2 regions of the Colwellia sp. SU-HH01172 genome follow, and region 2 is predicted to be linked to the other one. Evidence: riboswitches for the same ligand, from Rfam matches in the RefSeq annotation. Region 2 holds a riboswitch; the other holds the start of a gene.
What was found. Region 2 has a riboswitch for thiamine pyrophosphate ahead of AC27JP_RS08535 (TonB-dependent receptor). Riboswitches for the same ligand answer to the same signal wherever they lie in the genome.
Positions count from the first base shown of each region.

Region 1 (6,363 bases), on a different contig from region 2:
TTGTTGTGAGAAGGTTAAACCTTGATTTATATAGGCCTTAGTTAAGGTGAAAGCGTCTCTTAGCAAATAATCGTAGGCGAGAAAACTGGCAAGGGCACTGGCAAAACTACAGCCGCCACCATGGCTATGGCTAGTCTCGATATAAGCAGATTGTAGTTGGTAGCTTTGCAAGTCATTATTCGCTAATTTCTGCACACACTTATCAAGGCAGTATTTCCTGACACTGTTGGTATTACTTATGTCATTTTGATGACCGCCTTTAACGATCACAGCATTGCAGCCTAAGCTTATTATTTTTTCACTTATCGTTATATTGTTGTCGTTTCCGGTGTCGCTATTGATAAGTTTGCTGAGCTGCTTGGCCTCAATAAGATTGGGAGTAATAACGTCTAGCAACGGCATTAATGGCAGTAATGCCTCGGCAGGAATGTTAGATAAACTGCCGCCAACACTGGCTTGGCCAACAGGATCATAAACCACGATTAAGTCTGCTATTTGCTGTTTCAGCTCTGACAGTAAACTCACCAGCCAATTAATTTGGGCTGTGTTGGCAATTAAGCCGATTTTTATCGCGCGTGGCGGTTTATCAAAACGTAGCGCCTGTGCTTGCTCTGCTAATATTGCTATCTCGGTAGGATTTATCGATAAAAGTTTAGTTGAATTTTGTACGGTATTGGCGGTAATTAAATGACAAACTTCAACATCAAGGCGATGGCCTGTTTTTATATCTGCCGCAATGCCAGCACCTCCCGAGCAGTCGGCACCAGAAATGGTCCAAAGAATAGGTTTAGGATTTTTAGCTGTTATTTTCGTTTCTGACTTTATCATTAGTTATGCTCAGGCTGGTGCCAAAATGGTGTGTCTAAGGTTGGCGTACTCGGATGAGCGGTTTGGCGCTCTGGCATAGTGCCGGCGATATAAGCATTTTCTCCAGCTGAAATAGCGCTAGCAAATGCTTTCGCCATTAATACCGGATTGTCGGCAAGTGCAACTGCACTATTAAGTAAAACACCATCAAAGCCCATTTCCATTGCAATACAGGCATCAGAAGGCTTGCCGATACCGGCATCTAAAATCAAGGTTGTGTTGGGGAGTCGTGAGCGAATACAGGCCAAATTATAAGGGTTCATCAGCCCTTTACCTGTGCCAATGGGGGATGCCCATGGCATGATAACTTGGCAGCCAAGGGCGCATAAACGCTGACAAATGACTAAATCATCAGTGCAATAAGGTAGTACTTTAAAACCATCGGCGAGCAGTTGCTCGGTAGCAATAAGCAGCTCGACAGGGTCAGGTTGTAAGTTGTAGTCATCACCGATCACTTCCAGTTTTATCCAATCGGTTTGAAACAACTCTCGGCTCATTTTTGCTAAGGTGATAGCTTCTTTTGCCGTTTTACAGCCAGCGGTATTAGGCAGTAGAAAGCTTTGACTTTGTTTGACGGTATCCTGAATATAGCGCCAAATATTCTCACCCGATTGCTCAAGTGGATTCTGTCGTTTGAGCGATAAAGTCACTACTTGTGAGCCACTGGCAAGTATTGCCTGTTTCATCACTTCTGGTGATGGATATAGCGCTGAGCCGATCAGTAATCGGCTGTTAAGCTGTTGACCATAAATAGTTAAAGACATGCGTTAGCCTCCAACAATAGGAAATAGCAGATCAATACTGTCGTTACTTTTTAGTTCAGTATTGGCGTAATCATCTTTGCCAATAAAATCACCATTTAGCGCTAAAGCAAAACTTTGCTGTAACTGGTTTTCAGGTAGTGCTGTTTTGAGTGCGACATGGATGCTTGTTGGTTCTGAACAATCAGCTAACTCTACAGCTTCGCCATTAATGTAAATTTTCATTTTTTATCTCGCTAATCTTATCTTGCTAGTTTTATCTAAGCTGGGCACGGTTGTTTGGCTGATAGGCAGTAAATGTGAGTATTGATAACTTGCTGGTGCTTTATTTTGCTCGAACATTAAATTATCGACATGCTCTAGCACTTGCGACAGCACGACAGGGGCAATTAAAAAACCATGACGGTATAAACCATTGACTTGTATTAAGCCGTTTTGGCAAAGTATTTTTGCTTGATTATCATTAAAGGCAGGGCGAAGTTTACTAATATGCTGGCGAATATTTGCTTCAGCAAAGCCTGGGTGAACACTATATGCCGCGCTGAGTAACTCCATTGCCGAGCGCACTGTCATTGGCGCGGTATCGTCACTTTCAATTTCCGTTGCGCCAACGACAAAGTGTCCTTTACCTTTTGGCACAATATAAAGCTGGTACCTTGGGTGCATCAATCTGACCGGTCTTGAAATATTGACTTCAGGGGCAAAAAGTTGAAAAAGCTCGCCCCTAACAGCACGTAAATCATTAAGCTCTGCAGTGTTTTTGCTACTTGTTTGTGATGACTTTTTAGCGCCAACACCTCGGCAATCAATCATTAAATCAAATGACAGATTAACTTTTTTCTTATTTTTAGTCAGGTAAGTCACCTTACTTTTCTCTGCTGCGGTTCTTGGCGTTATTTCAACCACTTCTGTTTGGCTATGCCAATTAACACCTTCGTCAATTAACTGCTTTTGCAAAGCTATTAGTAACTTTCTATTACCGATTTGCCCTTCTTCTGGCAAATACAAGGCTTGTGAAAATCGCCGCGCGAGTTCAGGTTCAAGCATTGATAATTGCTGACGGTTTAATTGTTGTTGCTGATGTTGACGGTAATTATTGGCTAAGAAGCGCGTTAAACGATGATAGTCACCCATATCTTGTTCATGACTGACCACTAACGAGCCTGTTTGTTGGTAAAAGTTATAGCCTGATAACGACTTCAGCAGTGCCGGCCACAGTGATAATGACGCAAAGCCCATCTCAACAATGTTTGCTGGGCTGTGCATGGCTTCACCGAGTGGCGTTAATAATCCAGCGGCCGCATAAGCGGCACTTTCATGGCCATTTTTATGGTCTTTGTCGAACAGAGTCACCTGATAGCCTTGGCGATTTAACGACAAAGCTAACAAGCGACCCATTAAGCCCGCACCAATAATTGCGACTATCGGCATATTTATCTCTGCCTGAGTTATTTGGTTAAGGACTTATCAAGGCGTTGATAAATTTCGCTACCACTGGCCTTAAACTCGGCTGATTTTTCAGCCATGCCTTGAGTTGAGATCGCTACGGTTTCATCGAGTAACTTTATTTCGATGACTTGTTCATCATTTGCTCCATCAGTTAATCCTGCAGCGTAGTCCCGCACTTCTTGAGATATTTTCATGGAACAAAATTTAGGACCACACATTGAGCAGAAATGGGCAACTTTACCCGACTCTTGCGGCAGCGTCTCATCATGATAAGTTCGAGCACGCTCAGGATCTAAACCGATATTGAATTGATCGTACCAACGAAACTCAAAACGTGCTTTTGACATAGCATTGTCACGAATTTGTGCGCCGGGATGCCCCTTGGCTAAATCACCGGCATGGGCAGCAATTTTGTAGGTCATTAAACCTTCTTTAACATCTTCTTTGTTCGGCAACCCTAAATGTTCTTTTGGTGTTACATAACAGAGCATGGCACAACCATACCAGCCAATATTGGCAGCTCCTATGCCCGAAGTGATATGATCATAACCGGGAGCAATATCTGTTGTTAAAGGTCCTAAAGTATAAAAGGGCGCTTCACCACAATGTTTCAGTTGCTCAGTCATATTCTTCTGCACCATATGTAAAGGCACATGTCCTGGGCCTTCGATGATGGTTTGTACATCGTGTTGCCAAGCAATTTTGGTTAATTCACCTAAGGTTTTTAATTCAGAAAATTGTGCCTCATCATTGGCATCGGCTACTGAGCCTGGGCGTAAACCATCACCTAAGGAAAATGAAACATCGTAGGCTTTGAGAATTTCGCAAATATCTTCAAAATGTGTGTAAAGGAAGTTTTCTTTATGGTGTGCTAAACACCATTTCGCCATAATCGAACCGCCTCGAGAGACAATACCTGTAACTCGTTTCGCGGTCATTGGCACATAACGCAACAGCACGCCAGCATGAATGGTGAAGTAATCCACCCCTTGCTCTGCTTGTTCGATTAAGGTGTCGCGAAAAATTTCCCAGGTGAGATCTTCGGCGATGCCGTTGACTTTTTCTAAGGCTTGATAAATCGGTACTGTGCCAATAGGGACAGGAGAGTTGCGGATGATCCACTCGCGGGTTTCATGAATATAACGACCCGTGGAAAGATCCATGACAGTATCTGCGCCCCATTTTGTTGACCATACTAGCTTTTCGACTTCTTCTTCAATTGAAGAGGTGACGGCAGAATTACCAATATTAGCGTTCACTTTGATCAAAAAGTTTCGGCCGATGATCATAGGCTCTGATTCAGGGTGATTGATATTAGCAGGAATAATGGCTCTACCACGGGCCACTTCTTCTCGAACAAATTCTGCGGTAATTTGCTCAGGGATATTAGCGCCAAATGACTGCCCTTGATGCTGTTGCAGCAAAATTTCATCTTGTACTTCTTGGCGTTTTAAGTTTTCGCGTATCGCGATATATTCCATTTCTGGGGTGATGATGCCTTGGCGAGCATAGTGCATTTGGGTGACATTTTTACCGGCTTTGGCTTTACGTACGGTAGGAAGGTGCTCAAAACGAATATGATCTAGGCCTTCATCCGCCAAGCGTTGTTGACTATAGCTAGAGCTTTTACCGGATAAAAACTCTACATCGCCGCGCGCTTCAATCCAGTTGTCGCGCAAACGGGGAATACCTTGATGAACATCGATTTCAATGGCGTCATCGGTATAGAAACCTGACGTATCATAAACGCACAACGGTGCATTTTTTTCATAAACGGCATTATCTTTGGTACCACTAACTAAGGTATCGGAAAGTGATATCTCGCGCATGCCGACACGAATATCGTGAATTTCTCCTGGCACATAAACTTTCTTGGAATTTGGAAATGATTGATCGGCAACATTTTTTAAAAACTCTGCTGCTTGCTCGCGACGCTCGCGTCTAGAAATTGAACTCATGGTCTCTCACCTGTTTTTATTAAATAAAAGTTAGGCGGAGCTATATTGGGGTAGTAACGAGGAGAAGGATTAATAGCAAATAGTTACTGAGCTATTAAAGCTGCTCACTTGTTCCCTTCGCAGATGTTAATCTAATCAGGTTCTACGGATCCCGCTTTCGCGATCTCAGCCCTATGGCACTCCGACAAGTCAATACGTTTAGTTAAGCTAAACGAGGCTAAATTCTAACTTGCGAGTTGCTTGTTTTGCAATGACTTTTTAAAGGAAGGTGTAGATACATTTTTAGAGATAACAAACTATTTTAAAAAGATTAAAAATATCTGTCACAATATGCCTACTTAGTGCATCTTAAAAATAAAACCAAGGATTTTATGAAGAAGGAAGGCTTTGGCCAATCGCTTACTCAATTTGAGTTTGTAGCACTAACAAAAGGTAAACGTCATGGATTTGATGCAGCATACAAACTTTATGCAGATCACGTTTATTCTTTAGCGTTGCACATTCTTGGTGATAAAGACGCCGCTTGCGATATTCTTCAACAGGCTTTTGAAACCTTACTTATAAAAGTTTCTCAAGTGAAAAAAACGGCATCACTTGGGGCTTGGCTAAAACGTATTACGATAAATGCTTGTATGGGATACTTTAGAAAAACAGCTAAAACAAATAATAGTATAAATGCCGAAGAGGCATATGAAATGTTATCAGAGCCACATTACATTCAAGAAACAAGCTTTAAAGATGAGCGGCAAGTATTAGACTACTTGGCTAAGTTACCTAGCATTCAGCGCTCTGTAGTTTACTATTGCGCAATACACGGTTTAAAGCATAATGAAATTGCGCCAAGTTTAGGTATAGAAGAAGCTAATAGCCGACAACTTTATCGCCGAGCACTGCGGCAATTAAAATCATGGTTGCAATAATTGAGAATTATTATGAATGATGATAAATCAATAACAGAACATAAGCATACCGAATGGAAAGTTCATAAAGCTCCTGATTTTTCAAATGAAATCTGGTTACGCCATCAAAATAAAAAGCAAAAAACATGGCTAACAATGGCGGCAAGTGTTGCACTATTTTCTTTTGGTACTTGGTTTGTTCATTTCGAAATGAATGCAAATTCACAAAACGAAAGTTGGGCTAACGTAAGTACGCTTAGTATATCTTCAGAACAGGTTGTATTAGCAAAAAACTCTGAACTTGAGCAAAAACTAGCACAAGTATCGCAAAATATCTTATCTAACCAACAACAATTAGTCATGAATAATTGGTATGACGAATTGGCGATGGTTGATTTCTCGATAGAGCAACAAAATAAGCAAAATTTT
Region 1 is NZ_BAAJMB010000001.1:844,166-850,528, reverse strand. It holds gene thiE (thiamine phosphate synthase) at 1-828, opposite strand, end outside; gene AC27JP_RS03780 (thiazole synthase) at 828-1,631, opposite strand; gene thiS (sulfur carrier protein ThiS) at 1,635-1,853, opposite strand; gene thiO (glycine oxidase ThiO) at 1,857-3,059, opposite strand; gene thiC (phosphomethylpyrimidine synthase ThiC) at 3,077-5,035, opposite strand; TPP riboswitch at 5,131-5,229, opposite strand; gene AC27JP_RS03760 (RNA polymerase sigma factor) at 5,407-5,955, shown strand; gene AC27JP_RS03755 (hypothetical protein) at 5,968-6,363, shown strand, end outside.
Region 1: it holds a riboswitch for thiamine pyrophosphate, as region 2 does, so the genes downstream of both, thiC (phosphomethylpyrimidine synthase ThiC) here and AC27JP_RS08535 (TonB-dependent receptor) in region 2, are expected to answer to the same signal.

Region 2 (6,363 bases):
TTCTTCAATCGCCAAGTAAGGAATTGTTAGAGCATTATTGTGAGATGAAGACTGTTGCCCGATTTGGCGGTTAATTGAGGATTTAGGTAGACGATGGCATTGAGCAAGTAAAGCAAGCGTGGTAGCTAATTTTTCATCTTCACTTAAATGACAATCAACCAACAACTCCCCCGTTATAAAGTCTGTGACCAACCATTGGCCTGCACCGTAGATAAGTTTAGGTGCAATACCGAATTCAGTCGCCAGTTTATTTGCGACGAGTTCTACACCGCTATTTGCTAGATATTTGGCAAAATAATCATGTTTGTTAGTTTGTACACGAAAACAGGGTTGACTTAACCCTGTTTCGAGAGCCGTAACACTCTGAATTATTTGCTGAGCAAAACAAGGTAATAAACATAACTCATTGACTAGCCGTTTATATGGTTCTTTAACACCAGCAGTTAAATTCGTCCCTTCGCCATTTGTTGCACCAACAAATGCCCCATCATTAATGTTCACATATTACTCACTAAATACTTTATATGTTTTAGCCCAGCGCGGGCGAAATATCTCTGTCGTTCACTCCGCCCTGGTTTTGCTGTTGATAAAGTTTACGCCACTGCCAATAACCATAGCTAGCTAGTATCACATAACAAGCAAATAAAGCAGCCGTTGGGATCAAAGCCTTTTCGATATAAAGATATATAGAAACAAAATCAATCACGATAAAGTACAGCCAATTTTCCAATACTTTCTGCGTTATTAAATAGGTTGCAAATACGGCAAATACCGTTGTGGCACTATCAAGGTAAGGAAAATGAGTCGGTGTATAACTAGCCATTAACCAGCCTAAAGCTAAAGATAACAATGTTAGTGCAATAATCACCACAGTGTGGCGTTGCAATGACCATTGGCTATATAACAAGGTTTTCGTTTGAGATGTATTCTCATTATTTTGTTTTCGCCAGCAAAGCCAGCCATATACTGCCATCAACAAGTAATAAAGCTGTAATACACTGTCCATCCATAGATAAACATCATAAAAAATAACGGTGTATAACACAGTACTTAAGATTGCCGCTGGCCAACACCAAATATTACCTTTTGCCGCTAACACTACATAGAGCAAGGACGCCACAACGGCGATCAGTTCTAACACCGGCAAAGTAGTAAAATAAGTAACGATTTCAGCGGTAGCGCTGATAGAGTTCGCCATTAGCTTTCAGCTTCTACAACTGAGCGATCACCACCAATAAATTTACAAACAAAAACAGCGGCATTTAGGGTTTGATGTACGTGTTTAATTTCAGCCATCACATGGCTTGTAGCTAAGTCATAATCACCAAAAACTTGCGTACTCATACCGTTAGTCACAACATTCAAGCCTTCAACTAAACGTAAACGTTTAATAAAGGCCCAAATTTCCGTTTTAAATTTTTCTTCTGCTAGTGGATACAAACTAATTTCAATTGAGATTTTCATGTCTTTTAACTTATGTGTCATTTTCTTTAAAGATAGCATGTTAGAGATAAACCCTAACATGCTCAATGTACTACAGTTATTAATTTTGGAAATGTTTACCACTCATCTTAAAAAGAATAGTCAAATGTTGCGCCAAAAACAGCTGGCTCCGCTAATTGATAATAGGCTTTTGCGGTATATTCGTCTCTTGGATCATTGCCGAAGTAGAAGCCACGAGTCGCATATTCTTCATCAAATAAGTTACGCGCCCATAGTTTTACTTGCCAGTCATCTTCTGAATAGCTCACCGACATATTCACCACTTCTATTGATTCTGATTTTTCTTGGTGGCTATCAGAGAAGAAAAATTCATCTTTGCCATCAACAGAAATGTTGACGAGTAAATTATCAGACAACTGATAGTTCAAACCAACATTAAATTGGTAGCTAGGCGCATGTGCTTGCTCGTCACCAGACTTATCATTACCATCGGCATCAATAAAACCATCGTATTCGGTATCTAACAAACCTACAGAGCCATAAATTTCAAGTTCAGTCGTTGCTTGCCAGCCGGCTTCAAGTTCAAGACCAAAATTAGTGCCAGTTGCAGCATTGCCTAAATAAGAAACAAAGTCAGTACTGCCATCATCTCGCTCTTCTAGATAAGAGGTACGTACCTGCATATCATCCCTGTCCATATAAAATACCGCACTACGGACATAAGCTTGATTGTCTAACAAACTAACTTTGTAACCTAATTCATAATTCCAAAGATATTCTGGTGAAAATTCACGTAAATTGCTCGGTAAACTACCATCAGTATTTGCACCACCGGCTTTATAACCGCGATTAACAGAGCCATAGAATAAATTGCTTTCATCCATTTGATACGACAATACAAGCTTACCACCAACCATAGTATCACTCGGATCAAAGTTTATTTGCTCTGAATCGCTGTAATCTGAATTTCTACGTTCAACTCGTAAACCAGTGGTTAAACTTAACTTTTCATTTAGCTGGCTATCAAACTGAACAAATGCCGCAATATTGTCAGTATCAAATGTTGAGTTGTAATCACTAGATAAATAGGTGTATTGACGTAATAAGTCTTCATCTTCTTGCTTATAATAAAGCCCTGTCACCCAAGCAGTGCTACCATTGAAAATTTCACCACCAGGCGCTGAAACAGCTCTTAATTCAAATGTTGCTGAAGATTTATCACGAAAGTAATGATCTGTAGAGCTGTATTCCCAATCAGGACGAATACCGACATACGCCCAATCTTCGTCATAGCCATAATCTAACGCAGAATCGGCATAGCTGACGATACTTTCAATGGTAAAGTTATTAAAACCTTGATAGGTAAACTTAGTCGCTAGTGCTTTAGTCTCTTGGCGATCAAAACCCGGTTGGTCTGATAAGGTATGGCGGCTATTATCAAGCGAGAAGGCATCATAGCCGTTATCAAAATCAGCAACAAACGTTGTAATATCAATAATTAAGTCTTTACTTGCTGCGATGGTTAATTTACCACGTAGCGTTAACTCATCACGATTATTAGTATCATCACGATTAAGAAAGTCATTTTCGATAAAGCCATCACTTTTGTATTGTTCAACGGCTAAACGATAGTTGACCTTTTCAGTTGCTGGGCCTGATAAAACCAAACCAGCGCTGTAGCTATCGTAATTACCTGCAGAAAGTCTTACTTTACCTTCGAAGTTATCGGTAGGCGCTGCTGAAGTAATATTGATCATACCTGCCATGGCGTTAGCACCAAAGCGTGTACCTTGTGGGCCACGATATACTTCAACTTGTTCAACATCGAAAGTTGAGGCTATGCTGCCAATACCTGAAAAATCAATGCCATCAATCACTAAGCCAACGGAAGGGTTAATAGGCTCTTTAAATTGACTACGCTCACCAATACCACGAATTTGATAATATCGAGCACGCTGAGTGCCACTAGAAAAGTTAACGTTTGGTGTACGGGCAATGATTTCTTCTAAATTCTGTGCATTGCGAGCGTCAATTTCGTCACTAGCGATAACAGATAGAGAACTTGCTGTTTTTTGCAGCGATGTCGAACGAAAATCACCATTGATGGTGATAACCTCTATTGCTTGTTGGTCTGTTTTGGTGGAATTGTCAGCAGCAAAAGTTGTTGAAGTAACAAGGCTAGTAAAAATAGCTAAAGCAATAGGTGATTTTGTAAATTTCATTATGATCTCATAAATTCTATTAAGAATACGTTATGGGATCCGGCATGGAGAAGTTAAATAACTGTTCACTAGCAAACTGTAGAATTGTCATTGCCTGCATAAGCATACGCTAAACGGCAAAATACAATTTTACAGAATGGTATGCGATTAGCGTAACCATTCCTACGCCGGTACTATCCGGTTCAGGTTCTAAGGGTTCGCTATGCCATATTATGTAATGACAGCGCATCTCAGCCTTTTAAATCGTTACCAATTTAAGGGCACCCCTTGGTTCGGTGTGCATACTAACAATATTTATTTAAAAGTACAGTGTAAATGCCTTATTTTACGCTATATTTTATTATCCTATAGCTGTATTACCTCGGGTTTAACATACGTCCTAATGGTTGACCGCCGACTAAGTGCATATGAATATGGTAAACCTCTTGGCCACCATGTTGATTACAGTTCATGATCAAGCGATAACCATCTTCTGCAATGCCCTCTTCTTTAGCGAGTTTTTTAGCAACAGTAAACATACGGCCAATGGTCAGTTCATCTTCTTGTTCAATATCATTTACTGTGGGGATGAGTTTATTGGGAACAATCAAGATATGGCTTTTCGCTTGTGGGGTAATATCGCGAAAAGCGCTAACAAGCTCATCTTGAAAAAGTAATGGTGTTGGAATTTCTTGGCGAATAATTTTCGAAAATATGGTTTCTTCAGGAGTGTTGTTACCAGCCATGATTTAGCCTTTAATTGGTATTTGCTTAATAGTTTAACGATTGCTAAGCGAATGACAACGTAAAATATCATTCGCTTAGCTAATAAGTATTAGGGGCTGTTGATCTTTGTTTATATTTTCAGCAATAGGTTGTTTTTAACACTAGCAAAGCAGAATGAACGATGTTTGGTTGTTCCAAATAAGTGAGATTCTAATGCTGCTAGCGTTAAAAATAGTCATTGCCCAAAGGGCTGAGTCTAAAATACACTAACTTAACTGGCTAACTAACCTTTGCTTACCTTTTGCGGCATACCTTTTGACATCTTCAATTAATAAGTAATTTACCGGTACCAGTATTAAGGTAATAAAAGTCGCAAAGATAATACCAAAGCCAAGCGATACCGCCATTGGGATCAAAAACTGGGCTTGGGTCGCCTTTTCAAACAATAATGGCATTAAGCCAATAAAGGTGGTTAATGACGTTAGCATCACCGGACGAAAGCGCGATTGCGCGGCAATTAGCACAGCATTGAACACCTTATCTCCGGCGCGAACTTTAGCATTAATAAAATCAACTAAGACTAAGCTGTCATTAACTACCACACCAATTAACGCCATTAAGCCGAGTAAACTCATAATGGTCAGGTCCATACCCATGATCCAATGGCCAATAATTGCCCCTATTGCGCCAAACGGAATGACCGACATAACAATAACCGGTTGCAGATAGGACTTAAACGGTATTGCTAATAAACAATAAATAATAAAGAAAACAAACAATAGCCCCCAAGCAAGACTATTGAAAGATTCTGCCTGTTCACGAGCTTCTCCTTCAAAGGTATATGACAAGCCAGGATATTTACTCATCAACTCCTTTAAAAACTGATTAAGATCAGCATTGAGTGTGGTCATATTGGTCGCATCTTTATCAACATCAGCAGTAACATTCACCGTGCGATATCTATCTATGCGCTTGATTGCTGATGGACTCTTACCTGGCGTTAATGTCGCCACGTGTGATAGCGGAACTTTGCCGCCTGTAGGCGTGTTGATCAACATATCATTAAGCTTAGCTACCGACTGACGTTCAGCCAAAGGAAAACGTAACATTACCCGAACGTCGTCGCGACCGCGCTGAATACGTTGAATTTGCGCGCCAAAGTAGGCATCTCTAACCTGCCGTGTTATCCATGAATTACTCATACCCATAGCATAACCTTGCTCGGTCAGTTCTATTTGTAGCTCCTCCTTGCCATCAGATAAACTATCGGCAATTTCAAATGCGGTCGGATAAGTACGTACTCTTGCTTTAACTTCATCGGCCGCTTGTTCCAAGGTTTGCAGATCTGTTGCTGACAGCTGAATATCAATGGGGTCGCCACCTCGACCAATTTCGGCTCTAAAAGTAAGGCTTTCTGCGCCCGGTAACGGGCCAATAAGCTCACGCCACTCTTTAACTAACTGCGACGTGCCGATACCGCTTTCATTTTTATCTGCTGGGACAATTTCAAAGCGCACTCGACCTTTTTCTTCACTGGTGATCGCTAAAGTATTTAAAATAATACTATTGCCTTCATCATCACGATATTTATCTTGCAGTGTTTTTGCCGCATTAGACATTTTTTCAACATAAGCATCAACCACATCAAAGCTGCTTCCCACCGGCATAGTCACGTTACCTCGTGCGGTTTCACTGGCAATACGAGGGAAAAATACAAATCGTGTCCAACCACTGGTAATAAAAGCTAAAATCAAAATAAACACGCCGACAAATAAGGCAATTGTCGTTAAACGATTACGAATAGCTAACGACAATAGTGGATTATAATAACGTAAAATGGAGGCTTCAAAACCGTCAGCAAAACGTTGTTGCCAAGCGCTAAATTTTGATTGCTTGGTACTTTCGCTGCGCAAGCGCAGGTTCTTTAAATGCGAAGGTAAAACAAATTTAGACTCGATTAAGCTAAATAGCAGCACGGGAATAACAATAACCG
Region 2 is NZ_BAAJMB010000002.1:315,067-321,429, forward strand. It holds gene AC27JP_RS08520 (phosphotransferase) at 1-501, opposite strand, end outside; gene pnuC (nicotinamide riboside transporter PnuC) at 530-1,198, opposite strand; gene AC27JP_RS08530 (hypothetical protein) at 1,198-1,464, opposite strand; gene AC27JP_RS08535 (TonB-dependent receptor) at 1,572-3,665, opposite strand; TPP riboswitch at 3,808-3,943, opposite strand; gene AC27JP_RS08540 (HIT domain-containing protein) at 4,022-4,390, opposite strand; gene AC27JP_RS08545 (efflux RND transporter permease subunit) at 4,637-6,363, opposite strand, start outside.